DNA from 3 places in the Psychrosphaera sp. genome. Region 2 is predicted to be linked to each of the others. Evidence: predicted binding sites of a transcription regulator. Region 2 holds the regulator's gene; each other region holds the start of a gene.
What was found. The regulator FliA, encoded in region 2, starts transcription of late flagellar genes. The targets are predictions, from matches to a motif close to CTAAAGNTNNNNNNNNNNNNGCCGATA.
Positions count from the first base shown of each region.

Region 1: a site for FliA is predicted at 2,325-2,351, ahead of AC4E96_RS01655 (DUF3530 family protein). Genes of this name have one in related genera too.
Region 3: a site for FliA is predicted at 3,864-3,890, ahead of AC4E96_RS08480 (VC2046/SO_2500 family protein). Genes of this name have one in related genera too.

Region 1 covers NZ_CEYNSH010000003.1:68,962-75,959, reverse strand. Annotated here, with positions in the region: gene AC4E96_RS01665 (Na+/H+ antiporter NhaC family protein) at 1-979, opposite strand, end outside; gene hemH (ferrochelatase) at 1,137-2,228, opposite strand; gene AC4E96_RS01655 (DUF3530 family protein) at 2,428-3,420, shown strand; gene djlA (co-chaperone DjlA) at 3,508-4,392, opposite strand; gene AC4E96_RS01645 (LPS-assembly protein LptD) at 4,675-6,876, shown strand; gene surA (peptidylprolyl isomerase SurA) at 6,889-6,998, shown strand, end outside.
Region 2 covers NZ_CEYNSH010000024.1:33,382-40,379, reverse strand. Annotated here, with positions in the region: gene AC4E96_RS08770 (protein-glutamate methylesterase/protein-glutamine glutaminase) at 1-487, opposite strand, end outside; gene AC4E96_RS08765 (chemotaxis protein CheA) at 498-2,723, opposite strand; gene AC4E96_RS08760 (protein phosphatase CheZ) at 2,741-3,484, opposite strand; gene cheY (chemotaxis response regulator CheY) at 3,505-3,888, opposite strand; gene AC4E96_RS08750 (RNA polymerase sigma factor FliA) at 3,963-4,685, opposite strand; gene AC4E96_RS08745 (MinD/ParA family protein) at 4,696-5,550, opposite strand; gene flhF (flagellar biosynthesis GTPase FlhF) at 5,543-6,998, opposite strand, start outside.
Region 3 covers NZ_CEYNSH010000023.1:21,382-28,379, forward strand. Annotated here, with positions in the region: gene AC4E96_RS08455 (alpha-ketoacid dehydrogenase subunit beta) at 1-375, shown strand, start outside; gene AC4E96_RS08460 (dihydrolipoyllysine-residue acetyltransferase) at 393-2,015, shown strand; gene AC4E96_RS08465 (type 2 periplasmic-binding domain-containing protein) at 2,102-2,509, opposite strand; gene AC4E96_RS08470 (porin) at 2,522-3,625, opposite strand; tRNA gene AC4E96_RS08475 (tRNA-Tyr) at 3,733-3,817, opposite strand; gene AC4E96_RS08480 (VC2046/SO_2500 family protein) at 3,921-4,526, shown strand; gene ydiJ (D-2-hydroxyglutarate dehydrogenase YdiJ) at 4,578-6,998, shown strand, end outside.

The sequences.
Region 1 (6,998 bases), on a different contig from region 2:
CAGAATTGATCTTAGCCACCAAAAAGTTTAATCCTCCTTGATGACGCATTAATTCACTGAGACCACCGACCAACAAACTCAACAAAAAGATTTCCTGCATATTGGCGAAGCCGGTATAAATGTCCTTACCCAACCCCGCGAGTTGATAATCGGCAAAAGTTGCACCAAATACTGCAGATAAAGCAATCCCTAACAATAAAACGACAAAGACGTTTAAACCCAAAATGGCTAACACTATAATCATGAAATAAGGTATCGCTAACCATACATTTGCTTCTGTTCCAGCGAGGTCGTTTTCAAGCGGTGCGCCACTGTAAAATACATAAATAGCCAACACAATAAGTGCAGCAGGTAAGGCAAATATAAGGTTTTCTTTGAATTTGTCTTTTAGTTCAGCCCCTTGAGTTTTTGTTGATGCAATTGTGGTATCAGAAATAAAACTCAAGTTGTCACCGAACATAGCGCCGCCAACAATGGCACCAGCCATAAGTTCAGCGGGTATCCCTGTCATCTCAACGACCCCAAATGCAATAGGAGCAACAGCCCCTATCGTGCCCATTGAAGTTCCCATCGCTGTGGCAACAACGGCAGAGATCACAAATAGTCCAGCAACTAAGTAAGCACTTGGGATAACACTAAGACCCAAATTAACAACAGCATCTACTCCTCCAGTTTGCTTTGCGACCGCAGCAAAGGCACCGGCAAGTAAATATATCAAACACATCGTCATGACATTATTGTTGCCCATTCCTTTGATGAGTAATGCAATACTGTCTTCAAGAGTGTGTTTGGTCGGAGTAATGACTCGATTAAAGTAAAGCCCGAGTAAAAGTGCAGGGATAATAGCGACAGGTGCAGGTAATTGGTAGAACGCATAGTCTACGCCCTGCATCTGAAGGTATATTCCGGTTCCTAAAAACAACAGAATAAAAAGGCCCAGCGGGAGTAACGCCAAGCCTGATTGATGATTATCGTTCATTAGATTCCTCTTTAATTTTGCTCGACACTATTACAGCAAGACCAAAATAATGAAACTTAGGTAAATAAGGTTAATAGAAGTGTAAGGTATCACACCACAACCCAAAGAGAAACCTAAACGTTTAGACGTCCAAACCAACACATGGACGCCCCAATGACTACTTAGCCAAATCAGTTCTAACCTTTTCAGCTCTAGTTTGGCGGGCTGTCAAAGCATCTATATCGGTTGTCGTAAATGACCAACCACTGATTTGTTGCTGCACTAGTTCAGCCAACGCATCAATGTGTGAGTTATCCGCGTTTAGACATTCAATATACTCGTACCGCTCGCCACCCGCTTCCATAAAGTACTCATGGTTTTCTTCGCCGATCTCTTCGATCGTTTCTAGACAGTCTGCTGAAAATCCTGGGCAAACGACCTGAACTGATTTAACGCCTTGTTCAGGTAACCCCTTAAGCGTTTCGTCTAAGTATGGCTTAACCCATTCCTCTTTCCCAAAACGAGACTGGAAACACGTCATATATTCGTCTTTTTCAAGTCCTAACTTTTCTGCCAATAAACGAGTCGTTTTATGGCACTGACATGCATACGGGTCGCCGTTGCGCCAATAACGCATCGGAATCCCATGATAAGAAAATATCAATTTATCGGCACGCCCATGAGTCGACCAATGACTCTTTATTTTGTTCGACAATGCATCTAACCACTTTTCTGAATCAGTATAGTGATTCACAAACCTTAACTCTGGTACAAATCGAGTTTGTTTTAAAACGTTTGCAACAGCATCAAAAGTCGACGCCGTGGTTGTTGCCGAATACTGTGGATAAAGCGGTAAAACCACCACCTTTCGAGCGCCTTGGTTAAGTAGGCTGTTCAACTTACTCTCGACCGATGGGTTACCGTATCGCATTGCAAACTCAATGAGCACATCAGGACGATCATTAAACTTAGATGCAACCCCTTTAGCGATCGCCTCGGTATTTATTAGAAGCGGTGATCCTTCATTTGTCCAAACCGTTTTATAAGCTTTAGCTGAACGTCGTGAACGAAAAGGTAAAATGATACCGTTTAGTACAAACCACCAAATAGACCTGGGCACTTCAACTACGCGAGGGTCAGATAAAAACTCTTTAAGGTAACGTTTTAATGCGCCAGGCGTCGGTGCATCAGGCGTACCTAAATTAATAAGTAAAACACCAATTTTGTCCGATTGCTCGTGGCTAAAGTCAGGGTTATTTGTGTACTTCATGTATTTCTCTATATTTTAGGTTAGCAACATATTAAGTTTGCAAAAAACAAACATACATCAACAGTGGCTAATAAGTACGTTTAAAATGAGATTTGGTTTTAGAAATTGTTCGATTGGCCGATAACAATTTTTAGAGTACCAAGTATTGAGATTTGTTATGTATTTTAGCGTGATAAAAACATTTTTGTTGATTAGTTTTATGTTTTTTGTGACCGGTTTGGACGCACGACAAAGTCAACAACATGTACCTGTCCAACATGAAATGTGGATTCAGCAAGACTTAAAACGCTATTTACCAGACCATCAAATCAAAACATTACAAGCGAACGAAGAGTCATTCATTACGCTATTGAAAGAACAAACAACGGGTTTACCACGCGGTATTGCGTTTCTGGCGCCGGATGTAAATCAAAGTATTTTAAAGCAAGCGGCGTTAAGTAACTTATACCAGTCATTAAACGATTACGGCTGGACCAGTTTGTTACTTACTTCTCCGAATTATGAAGACCTGCAACAAAATATTCTTAATCAATCTCTTGCCACGCCAAGTGAATCATCCTCAAGCCCAAACGACGATGTGTCGACCAGTGATGTAGCTAACAACCCTAACGGTAATGCTGAGTCTGACAACCAAGCCTCTCAAGAAGAAGCCTCTCAAGAAGAAGCCTCTTCAGAGGGGACTGATACCGAGACGGATCAACAAAATACTAACGACTTTTACACAAAAACCTTCTCACAGCCTTTGGCACTCAAAGAAAGCGAATTAGAGACTTTACAGGACCTTGTGGAAGGTAGGCTTAATGCAAGTATTGAGTTTGCTAGCCAATACCCTGGATTTTACCTAATGATTTGTGAGGGTAAGGTCTGCCCTATGATGGTTAACCTAATTGCAGAACAAAAGCTACCTCGGCCAGATGCCTTAGTCATGCTTAGTGCGCATAATTTGGGTACAAAACCAAATCGAGACTTTGCCGAGCTTTTAAGTATGAGTGATTATCCTGTTTTGGATTTATCGCAAACGTGGGACAACCGGTGGGTGACAGCTAATAAACCGTGGCGGGCAAAAATGGCACGTAAGAATTTTAAAACTGATTATCGCCAACGCACGTTAAACAGTTACTATGATTACCATGGACAACAACGCCGTGTCATTAAGGAAATACTCGGCTTTTTGTATTCCGTTGGTATGTAGAGCAGAGTTGGAGTTTAGGACTTACGCCGCACAGCCCAAAGAGTACTCAACGTCTGCGTCCAGCCAGAGCCACGGGTTTAAGTGAGATCAGAACTTTCTGGCTTTCTTTACGATCTCATAAGCCGCTTGAATATCCTGTGTTTTTTGTTTAGCTACTTCCATCATCTCTGGAGGCAAGCCTTTGGCAACTAGCTTGTCTGGATGGTTTTGGGCCATTAAGCGTTTATAGGCCCGCTTTATGTCTCGAACTGAGTCTCTATCGCCCACCCCAAGTAACGCATACGCATCTAATAGGCTCGGCTCACCATTTTGACTGGCACTTTGCTGCTGATGACGTTGCTGCTCTTGATGCTCTCGGTATTGTTGACGTCTGTCATACTTTTTGTATTTTTCTTGTTGCGCTTTTTTGTAAGTTTGAAAGCGAATTTCGGCTTCCCACATAGCAATTAGTTGCTGCAACTGGCGCTTGTTAAACCCTAGTTGCTTTGCGACTTTGACCAATAAGTCATATTCGGCTTGCTCCAACACATCATCGCAATAAGCCGTTTGAATCTGGATCTCTAGAAAAAACTGACAAAGATCTTTGCGATCACTGAACTGAGATTTAAATTGGCGTAATTTTTTCTTAAGGGGAAAACCTATTAGCTTTCCTTCACGAAATGCGCTTTTGGCCTCCTCAACTTGGCTGTCCGATAAACGCATTTGCGTCATAAAGTCGGTGGCGGTTTGAATGTGTTCTGGCGTGACTCGTCCGCTGGCCTTTGCGACATGTCCCATTACCGAAAAAGTGGTATAAAAAAACACGGACTGTTTGCTATCGCCACTGGTTAAAAACGCTTCCACGTTTCCTTTATCTTTTATCCTTTGCAGCGCCCTATCAAACAAGTGTCCAATGGCAAAACCTATAATTCCACCAATAAAATGTCTTACTAACAAAAGGCCAAAAACCGTTCCTGCTATTTTTCCTATCACTTCTTCCTACTTTTTGTCTTTTATGTTCAATTAAAATACCGTCTAGCAAGGTCTGACACGTAGTATATCTTAAAAAAATCGTATAGAATTCATCAGTTATTAATTTTTATTTTATCGCCAGCGTTTTTTGCATCAAAGTTGTCATTTTAACAACGTTCTCGCCCCTGGCATTGTGTAACTTTAAAGGTCTACAAAAACTTGAAATTTAGCGCAAACACTTTAATCAGCATCGGTATTTTAGGCCTGTTCTCTAGCTCGGCCTTCGCTAATTTTGAATGTCAAATGGCTACTCTAGCCCAGTCGCAAGAAAAAAATAACCCACTTCTCAAAAACTTGTCTGTTCCTAAAAATACGATCCTCGTTGAAAGTGACCGCACTGACATTCAACAAGGACAACAGATCAAGTTCGATGGCAACGTGATTATTTATCAAGAAAATCAAACCGTATTGGCAGACAGAGCTGTTTTTAATGAACAGGAGTCACAATTCACCGCCAATGGTAACGTCGAATTAAACTCGCAAACAGCCTCTGTTAAAGGTGAGTCAATTTTTATTGATGAGAAGAACAAAGACTTTGCTTTAACCAATGCCAATTATGAGTTGGGCTTTAACTCAGGTCGTGGTACCGCAGAAGCATTTTTGATCGACAACAGTGCATCCCTAGTTTTAAATGAAGCGACATTTACAACCTGCCCTGGAGACAACCCTAGTTGGCTATTCTCTTCAAGTGAGATCAACATCAGTCAAGAAGAAGGCTGGGGAGAAGCTTGGAACACCGTTTTCAAAATTGCTGACGTCCCCGTTTTATATTTACCTTACATTACCTTTCCAATCACCGATGTGAGAAAAAGTGGTCTACTTTTCCCAAAACTTGGCAGTAATACTCGTTTGGGTGCTTATTATTCTCAACCGATTTATTTTAACTTGGCCAGTAATTATGATGCCACTATCACCCCGACGTATATGTCACAACGCGGATGGTTGATGAAGCTCAATGGTCGATACTTATCAGAAGAGTCTTATAACATCCTGCAACTAGAGTACATGAATGAAGACCAAGACTTCCCTGAATTAGAAGAACGCTATTTAGGTTATGTTCAGCACGAGTCAACGTGGTCGGATGCATGGCAATTCCAAGTTCAATGGACCGAGCTCAGTGATGATAGTTATATCAGTGACTTTAACAGTGACTATCACCACAAAGCCGATACGCACCTAAACAATGTTGCACAATTGACTTATCACAGTGACAAGTTGTCTATGCGCTTGTTAAGTCAAAACATTACTGAACTAGGAATGCATAGCCCTTCATACAAAGTGCCAGCTCAACTTGAACTAGACTGGACACCAACATCAGTGACCAATGGTTTCGGGTTTGCCGTTAGATCCAGTTTTACTCATTTTACCAATGAGTATGTTGAAGAGCACAAAGTAACTCGTAGTCATATCGAACCCGAATTGAGCTACTCGTACTACACCCCTGCTTTTCAACTCGAATCAAGTGCGTCATATTTAGCTACTCACTATCAGCAGTCATTTCAATCACTCACTTTGGATCCAAACCAGGTGGTTCCAACCGAACAGTCGGTCGACCGTGGCGTCGGTAAATTCCGATTATTGGCTGGCTTAAACTTTGAAAAGTTTGGTCGTTACTTTGGCCAAGATGTTCGTCAGACACTTGAACCAAAAGTACAGTATGTGTTTGTAGAAGAGTCTGACCAATCTCAGATAGGCCTTTATGATTCACAGCGATTAAAAGAAGATTATTTTGCTCTATTCAGAAGCCAGACCTATTCAAGCATCGACCGAATTACTGCCATGAACCAAGCGACGGTTGGTATCTCTAGCAGTATATTCAACAATAATAACCAAGAAATTTTCCGCTTCGGTGTTGGTCAAGTGTATAAATTAGCGAATAAATCAATCGAACCCGGAACTAATCCTGATGATGAACGCTCTAAGCCTGCAGTTGCCGTTGAAGTGTTTGGTCAACTCTCAAAAAACTGGCAAATCGATGGTGGTATTTTGTATGACCGCGAGTCACAAAAAACGACAAGTGGATTTGTTGCTTTAGATTACTGGCTCGACGAAGACAAAAACGTGCAGTTTAACCACAGGTATGTTAGAGATGTCGCCAACACAACGATTAATCAATCTGGCGTATTTGGTAGTTACAAACTAAATGACCAGTGGTCTTTAGCCGCGAGTTACCATTACGACTCAGAACGCAAAATTAATTTAGATAGTGTCATTGGATTTGAATATCGCTCCTGTTGTTGGAGCATTCAAGTATCAGCACAACGTCAAGTATTACTTGACCTAACAAATACAGATTTCGATAACAACGCCAACGTACGATACGAGAACGGTGTTGGTATTAACTTTAAATTCCAAGGTTTGGGAGGAGAAACAGTATCAGACATTTCTAAGCTGTTCTCAGATAGTATTTTCGCCTATCGCCGCCCTTACCTCATTACAAAATAACGAGAAGATTATATGTTAAAAAAATCTCTGATCAGCGCATTGTTATTAGGCTTCGCACTGAGTGCACCACTAGCCCAAGCCGAATTAAAGAAAATCGATGAAGTGGCAGTCATCGTCGATGA
Region 2 (6,998 bases):
GCGCTGATGTTCTGTCTGTTAATGATTGACGGCTTTGTTGGGCGCGGCTAGACAGAACTCTCGAGCGACTCGGCGATTGCATTGACGCTTTTTTCTTACCAAGTTGTAACACGCGCTCTTGGAGTAACTGAGTGCCCTCTTTTTTGTTTTTCGCAATATCTTCAAAACGTTTTGGCAGGAAATCAAGCGCACCGGCTTCAAGCGCATTTAATGTTGCTTTAGCACCATCATGAGTCAGGGAGGAAAACATGATAATGGGCGTTGGCGTAGTACCCATTATTTCTTTGACTGCACTAATGCCATCAAGGACTGGCATCTCAATGTCCATCGTTATGACATCAGGCTTTAGTCGAGCTGTCTCTTCAATAGCCTTTTTGCCGTCAGCCGCGCTACCGATGACTTGTAATTCAGGGTGATCATTTAGAATTTCAGTAACTCGGCGTCTGAAAAACGCCGAGTCATCTACGACAAGGACAGTAATGGCCATTATTTAGTTATTATTTAAACCTTAAGTTAGAACGCTTCGCGTAATGCTTTAACAAGTTTGGAACATCAAATATCAATGCGATACCACCATCAGAAGTTATAGTCGCGCCAGCCATACCTGGCGTTCCCTGCAACATGGCGTCTAACGGTTTAATAACTACTTCTTCTTGGCCAATCAATGAGTCAACAACAAAACCAACTTGTTGTGCACCGATTTGTATAACAACAACGTGGCCTTTGTCTTCTTTTTCACGGCTGGCTCGATTTGAACCTTTAATGAGCCAGTCTTCAAGATAGAAGAGTGGGATGGCTTTTTCACGGACAATTACGGTTTGTTGGCCGTCTACAATGTTCGTTTTAGTTAAATCTAAATGGATAATTTCATTAACGGTTGAAAGCGGCAATGCAAAAATCAAATCGCCAACAACGACCATTAACGTTGGTAAAATAGCTAATGTAAGAGGGACTTTAATTTCAAGTGTTGTACCGCGTCCTAGCTCTGAGTCAATCTCAACTGAGCCATTGAGCTGTGTGATCTTAGTTTTGACCACATCCATACCTACACCACGACCGGAAATATCAGAGATCTCTTCTTTAGTTGAGAAGCCTGGCGCAAATATTAAGCTATAAGCTTCGGTATCGGATAATCTTGCTGCAGCATCCGCGTCTAATACACCTTTAGATATTGCAATATCTTTCAACTTCTCCGGATCCATCCCCTTACCATCATCTTCAATGGTCAAAAGAATATGATCGCCTTCTTGAGAAGCAGATAAGCGCACGGTACCCATTCGAGCTTTACCAGCGGCTTCACGATCATCTGGCATTTCAATACCATGGTCGACTGAGTTGCGAACCAAGTGAACCAATGGATCCGCCAACGCTTCTACTAGATTTTTATCTAAATCGGTGTCTTCACCAACAAGCTCTAACGTAATTTCTTTATTTAAGGTTCTTGCCAAGTCACGTACAACGCGAGGGAAACGACCAAATACTTTCTTAATTGGTTGCATTCGCGTTTTCATTACCGCGCCTTGCAAATCACCAGTAACCACGTCTAAATTTGAAATAGCCTTTGTCATGGCCTCGTCAGAGCCATAATTGACGCCTAAGCTGACCAAACGATTTCGAACCAAAACAAGCTCACCAACCATATTCATGATTTCATCAAGACGTTTAGTATCAACTCGAACGGTCGTTTCAGCTGGTGCTGGTTGACCCTTTGCACCGCCTGATTTAGCCGATGCTTTAGCTGGAGCTTTTGCAGGTGGTTTGCCAGGCGGTTTTGGTGCTGGCTCACTCGCCTTAGGCGCTTGAGGTGGTTTTGCAGGCGGCTTCTGAGGTGGAGCATTGCCCCCTGCTGCTGGCTCAGGAGCTTTTGGAGAAGGCTTCTTCGTGCTACCTTTTTCGGTAGGTCCTGTTCCTTTACCGTGAATTTCGTCTAACAAAGATTCGAATTCATCATCACTAATTTCATCGCCACCAGGTCCAGGACTTGCTGGTGCTGTTGGTGCTTTTGCTGGTGAATCTTCTGCCTTGAAAGAACCTTTGCCATGAAGCTCGTCTAAAAGAGCCTCAAACTCATCATCACTAATTTCATCTGAAGATGCACTTGGAGGCGCACTCGAAGCGCTTGAGCTACTCGAATCACCGTTAGGTTTGCCGTGTAACTCATCTAAAAGAGCCTCAAATTCATCTTCAGTTATTTCATCAAGAGATTCCGATTCTCCTGCAGGTGATGCATCAGCACTAAAATCATCAAAATCTAAGAAGCCATCGTCGTCCGCATCAGCCACTGGCTCAGCAGCCGGCTCTGGCGCGACTTCTGCTGGCGCTTCGTCGGCACCTTCAGGTTGACAATATCGGTGAAGTGCAGCGAGAAGTTCTGGGTCTGCAGGGTCAGGTTGCTCACCTTGTTTGACCTGCTCGAACATTTCATTGACCGTATCAAGAGACTGTAAAATAACATCCATTAACTCTGGAGTTACTTTACGTTGGCCTGTTCTTAAGATATCAAAAACATTTTCTGCGCCATGACACGCATCAACCAAATTGGTTAATGCCAAAAAGCCTGCGCCACCTTTAACAGTGTGAAAGCCTCGAAATATAGAATTCAATAAGTCAGCGTTTTCTGGATCGTTTTCCAGCTCTACTAACTCTTCTGATAACAACTCCAGTATTTCAGCAGCTTCAATTAAGAAGTCTTGGAGTATCTCTTGATCCACGTCCAATGCCATTCGGCATCTCCCCTAATCTAAAAACCTAAACTAGACAGCAGGTCATCAACTTCGTCTTGATTTGAAACCGCATCTTCACGATTTTCAGCATCAATAATTGGACCTTCAGCACCATTTTTATCGACCGGCTTTTTCGCTTCATTAGTCGAACTTGAACTTGTCTCACCAAATACAGTTAAAAGGTGAATCAGGCTTTCTTCAACTTCTTGTACTAGCTCGATGACTCGTTTAATAACTTGACCAGTCAAATCTTGGAAATCTTGGGCTAATAAAATTTCGGTCATTAAAGAGTGAATTTTAGCGGTGTCTTGTTCCGCTTGTTGCATAAAGTCATTGATGCTGTAACACAAAGACTTAAACTCACCGAGTTCTATTTGACGTTGCATGAGCTTTTCCCATTCAGGCTTCAGCTTTGCAACGTCGCTGTTTATTTTGTCTGCCAACGGTAAACTTTCATCAATGGCATCCATTGTTTTGTTTGCCGCTTGCTCTGTGATATTCATCACGTAATTTAGGCGCTCTTTAGCGTCTGGAATATCATCAGTTGCCAAATTTGCAATTTTTGGGTCTAACTGAAAATTGCGCAAAGAGTCGTGCAATTGACGAGTTAATTTACCGACTTCATCAAAAAGCTCACGGTTTTCTTGGCTGGTTAAATTCTTAACTATTTCGTTAGCAGACTCGTTGTCACCCGCTTCAAGCGCAGCTACAAGCGCTTTTGCGTCGTCAAGACTAATCTGCGGAGTTGTCTCAGAAGACATACACACCCCTTATTTTTAGATTATTCTAGACGTTCGAAAATTTTGTCTAATTTGCCTTTCAGCGTTGCCGCTGTGAAAGGTTTAACGATATAGCCATTAACACCAGCTTGTGCGGCCGCGACAATTTGTTCTTTCTTCGCTTCTGCAGTTACCATCATTACAGGCAAGTGCTTTAGGTTGTCGTCTTTGCGAATTTCACGGAGCAAGTCAATACCTTGCATGCCTGGCATGTTCCAGTCTGTAACAACAAAATCAAAATCACCGTTTTGAAGCATCGGTAATGCAGTACTGCCATCATCCGCTTCAGACACATTAGTGAAGCCAAGATCGCGAAGAAGGTTTTTGATGATTCTTCTCATTGTTGAAAAGTCATCAACAACGAGAATTTTCATATTCTTATCCAAAGCATCCTCCAGTGAGGTAAATTATTAAAATACATTAATTATTATTAATAAAAATAACCAAGTTACAAGTTTAATTACTGCCAATCTTTCATTCTTGCCTTCAATCGCATCATCGCTTGGCTGTGAATTTGACTAACTCGTGACTCACTTACGTTTAAAACAGAGCCGATTTCTCTTAAATTTAGCTCATCATCATAATAAAGCGACAAAATAAGTGCTTCACGCTCGGGTAAAGACTTAATCATTTCGCCTAAGTTCTTATAAAATGCACTTTTCTCTAGTTGCCCGTAGGTCGAATCGTTTTCATCAGCATCGTCGACAAACAGCACATCTTCAGTCACACCTAGGTCTTCAATACCGACTACTTTACCCGCCGCAGCCTCTTTAACCATAGTGTAATATTGGTCAAGTGGTATATCTAAAGCTTCGGCTACTTCGGTGTCTTTCACATCGCGGCCAAGTTTAGATTCTAGTTCATTTATTTTATCTGCAACCAAACGAGCATTGCGGTGAACGGAACGCGGTGTCCAGTCCCCTTTTCTTATTTCATCGAGCATAGCGCCACGTATTCGAATACCAGCAAAGGTCTCAAAGCTAGCCCCTTTACTGTGATCGAAATTTTTGGACGCCTCTAACAAGCCGATCATGCCGGCTTGAATTAAGTCTTCAACTAGCACGCTATCAGGCAGTCGAGCTGCCAGATGGTGAGCAATCCTTTTTACTAGCACAGCGTGCTTTTCCACTATATCCGTCAGTGTTTGTTGAGCTTCGTAGGCCGTTGCTACTTTGTTGTTCAACAGAAACCTCTTAGTTGACCAGTTGCTCTAAAAAAAACTCTAAATTACCGGACGCATGACTCGGCGCCGGCCACTTGTTAATTTTAGCAGCTAGTGTCTTAAACGCGACGGCTGAAGGTGAGCGAGGAAACGCATCAACAATAGCTCGTTGACGTCTAACTGCTTTTCTTAAATTATCATCAAAAGGAATAATAGCAGTTAGTTCCAAACTTACCTCTAAAAATCGGTCTGTTACTAACGTGAGTTTTTTGAAAAGGTCCTGGCCTTCTTTAATCGTTCTGACCATATTTGCCACAACTTTAAATTTGCTTACCCCATGATCTCTGTTTAGAACCTTTATCAGCGCATAAGCATCTGTAATTGACGTCGGTTCATCACAGACGACAACTAATACTTCATGAGAGGCTCTTGAAAATGATAAGACCATGTCAGAAATACCTGCAGCGGTGTCTACAATAAACACATCGACTGGGGTTTTCATTTCGCTGAACGCTCGGATGAGTCCGGCGTGTTGGGCTGGGGTTAATTCGACCATGTCAATGGAGCCCGATGTTGCTGGTACAATTTTTATACCGTGTGGGCCCTCAACAAGAATATCATCTAGCTCTGCTTCGCCAGACAATACATGGGACAGATTTTTGTGAACTCGTAAGCCAAGCATTACGTCACAGTTTGCCAGACCTAAATCGGCATCCAATACCAGTACATTTTGCCCAGACTGGGCGAGTGCAATAGCGGTGTTTAGAGAGACACTTGTTTTACCAACGCCGCCTTTTCCACCAGTTACCGCTACTACTTTTGTTTTTTTCGCTATCGACATATTTCGTAAACCGCTAGCTTGATCGAGAGTGTTATCACTAATCATACATGGCTACTGCTTTTGGCACTACCTTATTATTTTTATTAGAAACTTTTTCTTTAAGTTCATATAGCTGATTAGCTTTTTGCACAATTTTGTCGGCATTTGCAACCCTTATGTCCTCAGGGACTCGTTGACCGTTGGTTAAATAACCAATTGGCAGTCGATTGTGGATTGCCACACTGATTAGCTCACCTAAACTTAATGATTCATCTATTTTAGTAAAGATACAGCCAGATAGTGGAATTGTTTTAAAATGTTTGACACTTTCTTGTAAAACACTCATTTGAGAGGTTGCTGACAATACCAAGTAATTCTTAATGTTAACTCGAGAACGCGTCAAAAGTTGGTTAAGGCGTTCTGTCAGTTTAATGTCGCGCTGGCTCATACCAGCAGTGTCGATTAATAACAGCTTCTTATCGCGTAATTGGTAAATTGCTTCTGATAACTGCTCTGTATCTTTTGCTTGCTTAAGCGGGCAGCCTAAAATTTTTGCATACGTCGCCAGTTGTTCTAAAGCACCGATTCTAAAGCTATCAGTTGTAATTAGACCTACTTTGTCAGCACCGTGAATCTGCGCAAAACGAGCGGCTAGCTTTGCAATCGTTGTCGTTTTACCAACGCCAGTTGGACCTACAAGTGAATAAACACCACCACGTTTAATAATCTCGTTGTCCGTGGTACTTAATTGTTCTGTCAAAGAACCAAGCATTTCTGGCCATGCCTTGTTTGACTCTACATTGTCATCAACGAAGTGAGATAGGTGCTCTGACACGTTACTAGACAAGCCCATGTCACGTAATTTATTGATCAACATAGCTTTAACTGGCGCTTTGCGATTCACATCCTGCCACATTAATTCAGATACCTGATGCTTCAATAATTCTTTAATTGAGTTCATTTCTGTTTTTAAGTCAGAAAGTTGACGGTCAACATTTACATCCACAGGATTACTATCAGCAAAGTTAGCCTCAACAACATTATTAGTAGCCGTTGCTGCGTTGTTCGTTGACGCACTTGGTGCCATCTGCTGAGGTGCCTGCATCGCAGGCTGCTCAACGGTATCGTCTTGAACCGTATGGCGCGCTTTATTTAGCCATTGTTCAAACTCTGATTCTGCCTGTTGTGATAACGCTTCAGTTGCTCGTAAGGATTTTTGTTGATTCGTTAGTTCTGTTGGGTTGTACACTGAGCTTGAAGGTTGCGCAGTTTGAATTGGTTGAGAAGCAGCCTGTGGCGTCGGCGACGTGCGACGCTCTAACATGCTATCCAGCGCATTAGTCATAGGCTGTGCAGGTGCACTTGCTTGCTCACCGCGTTGGCGCTTCAATAACTCGTCTAACGAACTTGCAATCTTAGCCGCACCTTCTGCATTTGGGCCGTCAAAATTGTGCTGGCTATTAGCACCTGATGTTGATGCTACACTGTTTGTCTGAGATGCGCCCATGTTAGTC
Region 3 (6,998 bases), on a different contig from region 2:
CAAGGTAATGACGTAACCTTGTTAGCTTGGGGTGCTCAGGTAGAGATGCTAGAAAAAGCCGCAGAAATGGCAGAAAAAGACGGTATCTCTTGTGAAGTTATCGATTTGAGAACGGTACTTCCTTGGGATGTAGAAACAGTTACCCAATCAGTATTAAAAACGGGACGACTCGTTGTATCACAAGAAGCGCCACTAACTGGTGGTTTTGCATCAGAGATAGCGGCGACGGTACAGCAAGAGTGTTTCTTACACCTTGAGTCTCCTATTGAGCGTGTTTGTGGTTTGGATACGCCTTATCCGCTTGCACACGAAAAAGAATATATGGCCGATCACCTAAAAGTGTATGAAGCCATTAAACGTTCGATAGATTACTAATCAGGTTGGAGTTAAAAATGAGTGTAGATTTTATTTTACCTGATATTGGTGAAGGTATTGTTGAATGTGAAGTAGTTGAGTGGTTAGTAGCTGAAGGCGACGTCATTAAAGAAGACCAACCAATTTGTGAAGTGATGACTGACAAAGCAATGGTAGAAATCCCTGCAAAAGCAGACGGGGTAGTCAGCAAGCTTTACTATCAAAAAGGCGAGATAGCGATTGTAGGTCAGCCTTTGTTTGCAGTTAATGAGGATGGGAATTCAGTGCCGAACAACGCGGAACGCATTGCCGATCAAGCTACCGAGCAAACGTCAAACAAAGTATCGGCAACGCCAACTGTTGAAACACAGCAGTCTAGTTCGAACGGCCAAGTAGAAGACTTCCTATTGCCTGATATTGGCGAGGGAATTGTTGAGTGTGAAGTCGTTGAATGGTTAGTTTCAGAAGGTGATGAAGTAAAAGAAGACCAACCTATTTGTGAAGTAATGACTGATAAAGCGATGGTAGAAATTCCAGCCAAAAGTGACGGTATTATTAGCAAACTGTATTATCAGAAAGGTGAAGTCGCCATCGTACATCAACCGCTGTTTGCAATAACAACGTCGGGGGGCGAAGCACCAACGAACAATGCTGGGTCAGATTCAACAAAACCAGCTGCGCCATCGGTGAAGTCTCAACCTAATGACACTTTAACTAAGAACAATGCAGCATCGGCTGACAGTACGACGTACGTCAATAAAAAAGCGGTCGCTTCTCCAGCTGTACGTCGTCGAGCACGTGAAATGAATATTGATATTCGCCAAGTAAAAGGCTCTGGTAAAAACGGACGTGTTTATAAGGAAGATTTACAAGACTTCCTAAATGGCAAACAAAGGCCTGAACAGACTACTTCTACGGAATCCTCGGCGCAGGCAGCAACGACTTCTCTGTCAGAGGCTAACCGAGTAGAGCCTATCAAAGGCGTTAAGGCGGCTATGGCTAAAGCGATGCAAGAGTCTGTATCAACGATTCCACATTTCACTTACTCAGATGAAATTGATCTGACAGAATTGGTTAAGCTTCGTAAGAAGTTAAAGCCAGAGTATGAGAAACAGGACATTAAACTGACAATGATGCCGTTTTTCATGAAAGCATTGTCGTTAGCGATCAAAGAGTTTCCAATTATGAACTCACAGCCAAACAAAGACTGTACTGAATTGACGTACTTCAATGACCATAATATTGGTATGGCTGTCGACTCTAAGGTTGGTTTGTTGGTACCAAATATTAAAGGGTGTCAATCACTTAGTATCAAAGATATTGCTGTTAAAGTTGGTGAATTAACCTCTCAGGCGAGAGCCGGTCGATTATCGCCTGAGCAATTAAAAGGCGGTACAATTTCAATTTCTAATATTGGTGCGCTTGGTGGTACAACAGCGACACCTATAATTAATAAACCAGAAGTTGCTATTGTCGCGTTAGGCAAGATGCAAACATTACCTAGATTTAATGAGAATGGTGACGTCGAAGCCCGTCAGATTATGACGGTGAGTTGGTCTGGTGATCATAGAATCATTGATGGTGGCACGATAGCTAGATTCAATAATCTTTGGACTCGCTACTTAGAAGATCCAAGTACGATGTTAATGGCGATGTCGTGAACCCATTAGCCAATCATTAAAAATATAAAACCCCCAACTTGAAACAAATTGGGGGTTTTTATTTATGTACACTACATGGTGTCTATTTATAATTTAAGTACGACTTTAACATCACCAGAGACTTTACTTGCATCAACAAAGCTAATGGTATTGGGATTAGAGGCGACTAACTTAATAGCCTCATCAGCATTCGGTACCTCTTGTGGTGGGGTCCCTTTACCGGTAAATACGAGTTTTGACCAATAAGCCTTTAATTGGCTTTCACTTCGATTTAGTGCTTTGGAATTAAATTCCTTGGTTACATCATTGCCAGCGGCTAGGTTTACTGGAATGATTTGATTGCCATTCGGAAATGACTTCATTTTACCAGTAAATATCCTCGCAACTGATTTTGCATCTAATGCAGAATCATTAGAGGGGTGCACAATGACCGCAACATCTGCAAAGCTAGCACTACTAAATGCAATTATTGAAGCTAAACATATTTTTTTAATCATCAGTTTCTCCTAAAAAACTAAATCTATACTTGAAGAAAGCGACTTGCTGTCACCAGCTACGGCATAATCAAAAGAATTATCTTTTACATCATCATATTGTAGTTTAAATGCGGCAGAAGGGTGAAAATCATACCTAAAACCTACAGAGGTAGTATTGTGATCTTCTCCATCAGCGATTACTGAGCCATCTAAAAAGTTTCCGGTTTGGTCAAGCTCTGAATATGCTAAAAAGGGCGTGAAACCATCAAAGTTGTAACCAACACTGACCATCAAAGAGTCAAGTTGTCCGTCATCATCCAGCTCTAACTGGTTCAACTCGGTCAGAACAAAAGCTTGACCAAACGTCATATTCAGCGCTAAACCTAAAAATGTTCCGTCCCTTTCAGTCTTGCCACCCCATGTAGTTGGAACACCTGAACGTGTACGTTCATTTGTATAGGTCATCGCGGTGCCACGTATTTCAAGCCACTCATTACTTAAGTTTAATACGGCTCCCAAAATGTCTTTCCATTCTTCAGTAGTTGGCTCTAAAAAGAAAAATTGGCTTAAAAGCCGGTTGTTTTCACTTTTCTCTGACCCTGTGTAAAAGTTCGCAGCTAAACTCCAATCGTTTAAAGCGCCTTGATATAAAAGATTGACCCCATTGTAATTAAAAACTTGCCACGTATAAGTATCTGCAGGTGGTCGAATCCATGTGTAAGCAAATCCAACGTCATAAAAATCCGAATAGTAGAATAGGGGAAGGCGCTTTTTGCCAACTTGAAGTGTCCAGTTTGGGTTGAGTTCGTATGACAAGAATGCCCACTCAAGGCTAGCATCGAAGTCATCAGCGCCCCTTGCAACCACTTGAGCAGTAGCGGTTAACTTATCGGCCAAATCTGCCTGAACCTGTAAACCAAATAAACTTTCTTGTCGAAAGGACCATTCTTCACCATAAGCGGACACAATGGGATAGTCAGCTAAAAAAGTAGGCGGAACATCGTATTGAGGAACACCATCGCCGCTGAGTACTTTACCGGCCGTTATGCTAGCAAAACCTGTAAAATTTACATCAGCGGATACCAATGGCGAACATAAAAGTAGAGTTGTAACAGCTAATTTTAGTTTTTTCATCGTACATTACCCTTGTTGTGTATCAATAAGGTATATACGTAAAATTAGTTTTCGCAATTTTTTGGCAAAAAAAAAGCACATCATTTGATGTGCTTTCTCTTTAATACTGGTGGAGGGAGGTGGATTCGAACCACCGAAGGCAGAGCCGTCAGATTTACAGTCTGATCCCTTTGGCCACTCGGGAACCCCTCCGAACGATGCGCATAATATCAAATGAATTAGGGATGTAAACAAATTATTAAAGTTTTTGAACGGTTTGCCGATTAAGTGACTAAATAAGCATCGAAGCAGTAGAATGAGTTCACATATTAACCAATCAAACTCAATTAATGATGAGCATTACAAAGAGCCAGGAATGAATAACCATGTTATTCGTGAGAGCGCTTTTTACAATGAAATAGCCGAGTCAGCGCGTACGTCTAATAAGTGTCAGTTTGACTTGTTGCTTGCAATGGTGAGCGAAGATGCTACCGATTTCGATGAGTTTCATCAAATCCAAACACCCTCAAACATAAACGATTCTGATCTTTACAAAAATTTTGAGGTTTCACCTAAAAAAATCTATCAAGAACCTGACCATAAACGCTCTCTTAGTCAAAACGAACGAGTGCAAGCGAAATGCTTTAAAGACGTGCAACTTGATTTAATGATGAATCAGGAAGGGTTAGTGATAGGAAATAGTGTCAGTGACCAAATGGTTTTTGCTAATACGGACTACAATACGCGAGTCAAAAACAAGGACTTTTATAACCGTAAAAGTAACAAACAACCCAGTGAAACAGAAGTGAATAATGATGCACCTAAAGCAAATATACACGATGTTTTGAGACCTAATAGTATGGATGTAGACGCTTGGTTTAAAACACTTTCACAAGCAAGAAGTTTAGACTTAGTGAGCTAGAACTGGTTATAATCAGTACTTAATAATTTCGCTAATTAAGTATCGCTGTTTATGATCAAAAGAATTTCGAAGCAACACGTCGTCGATGCCACCGTTTTAGATTTTTGTCGAGAGTTGTCCACACCAAATCATTCGAGCATACCGTTTAGCGGTGAGGTTGATACCGCGTACTCTTCGAGACTTTCTCAATCAACAGATAACAGCGTATATCAAGCTGTTCCTCAAGCAATTTTGTTCCCAAAGTCAACCGACGATTTACTGGCCATCACTGAATTAGCGAATGATAAGAGATACCAAGGATTAAAATTCACTCCCAAAGGAGGTGGAACAGGCACAAACGGCCAAGCGCTAACCGATCATATTATCGTCGATATGTCACGGTACATGCGTGAGATTCTTGAATTTAACGAGCAAGAAGGCTGGGTGAGAGTTCAATCAGGTGTGATAAAAGACCAGCTAAATGACTTCTTGAGGCCTTTTGGGTATTTTTTTGCACCCGATTTATCTACATCAAATAGAGCGACCATCGGTGGCATGATTAATACCGACGCTTCTGGTCAAGGCTCATTAGTTTATGGCAAAACCAGCGACCATGTATTAGGCCTTACAGCTGTGTTAATTTCGGGTGATTTGCTAGAAACAAAACGATTACCATTGTCGGATGCAAAGGTAATTGGTCACTCCGAAAACCCAGTCTCCAATCTATATAAACAAGCCATCGACACCTGTGAGAATAACCGTCAGGATATTCTAAGTACATTCCCGCGGCTAAATCGTTTTCTAACTGGTTATGATTTGGAAAACGTATTTGATGATAAATTAGAAACGTTTGATATCGGACGCTTGTTAACTGGGTCAGAGGGTACGTTGGCGTTCATCACAGAAGCAAAGTTAAATGTAACCCCCATACCTAAGTTCAAAACGATGTTAAACATCAGCTACGATAGTTTTGATTCTGCGCTTAGGAACTCTCCGTTTTTGGTGGAAGCGAATGCAACATCGGTAGAGACAATTGATAGTAAAGTCTTGGGGTTGGCTAAAGCTGACGTGGTTTGGAACGATGTTAAAAATATGGTCCACCAGTCTACTGAAGTAGGTATCGAGGGACTAAACATAGTCGAGTTCAACGACGAAGATGAGACTGCCCAAAATCAAAAAGTGGATGCATTGTGCCGTCGTTTAGATGAATTAATTTCGACAAACCAAGCGGGGGTTATCGGCTATAAGCTGACAACCTCATTGCAGGAAATGCAAAAAGTATATGCGATGCGGAAAAAGTCGGTCGGACTATTAGGCAACGTTGAAGGAAATAAAAAGCCTATTGCCTTTGCAGAGGATACCGCAGTACCACCTGAGCATTTAGCCGACTTTATTGCCGAATTTAGAGCCTTATTAGACAGTCACCAACTTGATTATGGTATGTTTGGCCATGTTGACGCTGGTGTATTGCACGTTCGGCCTGCACTGGATTTAATGGATCCAAACCAGGAAGTCTTATTGCGTAAAATTTCGGACCAAGTCGTAAAGCTAACCGCAAAGTACAAAGGGTTGATGTGGGGCGAACACGGGAAAGGCTTTCGTAGTGAGTATGGCCCTGAGTTCTTTGGTGAAAAGCTATTTAAAGAAATTCGAAAAATTAAGTCTGTTTTCGACCCAAACAATAGATTAAACCCTGGCAAAATATGTACCCCTCTTGAGTCTACGGATTCAATCGTAAGCGTAGACGCTGTAAAGCGCGCAAATTTTGATAAACAAATACCAATTCAAAATAGAGAGGTATTTGCGAACACCATCAATTGTAATGGCAATGGCCTTTGTTTCAATTATGACGCTGATAGTGTCATGTGCCCATCATACAAACAGTCAGCGGATCGTAGAATGTCGCCTAAAGGTAGAGCAACGTTGATGCGAGAATGGCTGCGTTTACAAGGCGATAATGTAAACGTTAGTGCAAACGCATTTTCTTCTCATTGGTTTATGCAACTATTGCGTACACCATTCAAACTCGTATCGACATTGCGTTCTAAAGCTGGGGTTTATGATTTTAATGATGAAGTCAAAGAGAGTATGGATGCTTGTTTAGCATGTAAAGCTTGTACCTCAGCTTGCCCTGTGAAAGTGGATGTTCCAACATTTAGAAGTGAATTTTTACAAGCTTACTATTTGAGATATTTTAGAAAATTTAGTGATCACATGGTTGCAAATGTTGAAACCTTAATGCCATTTCTAAGCAAATTCAGTGGTATTTCAAATATATTAATGAGCAACCCTATATCTAGATTTATAACTGAAAAGTGGGTTGGTTACATTGATGCACCTCAATTGACCAAAACACCCGAACAGCGTTTGCCTTCTGAGTTTATTTATCATGAAAAGCAAGACGAAGTACTAAAACAAACACCTAATGTCGTGTTCATAGCCCAAGACGCATTTACCAGTAGTTTTGAGTCTGATTTAGTTGTCGACACGGTG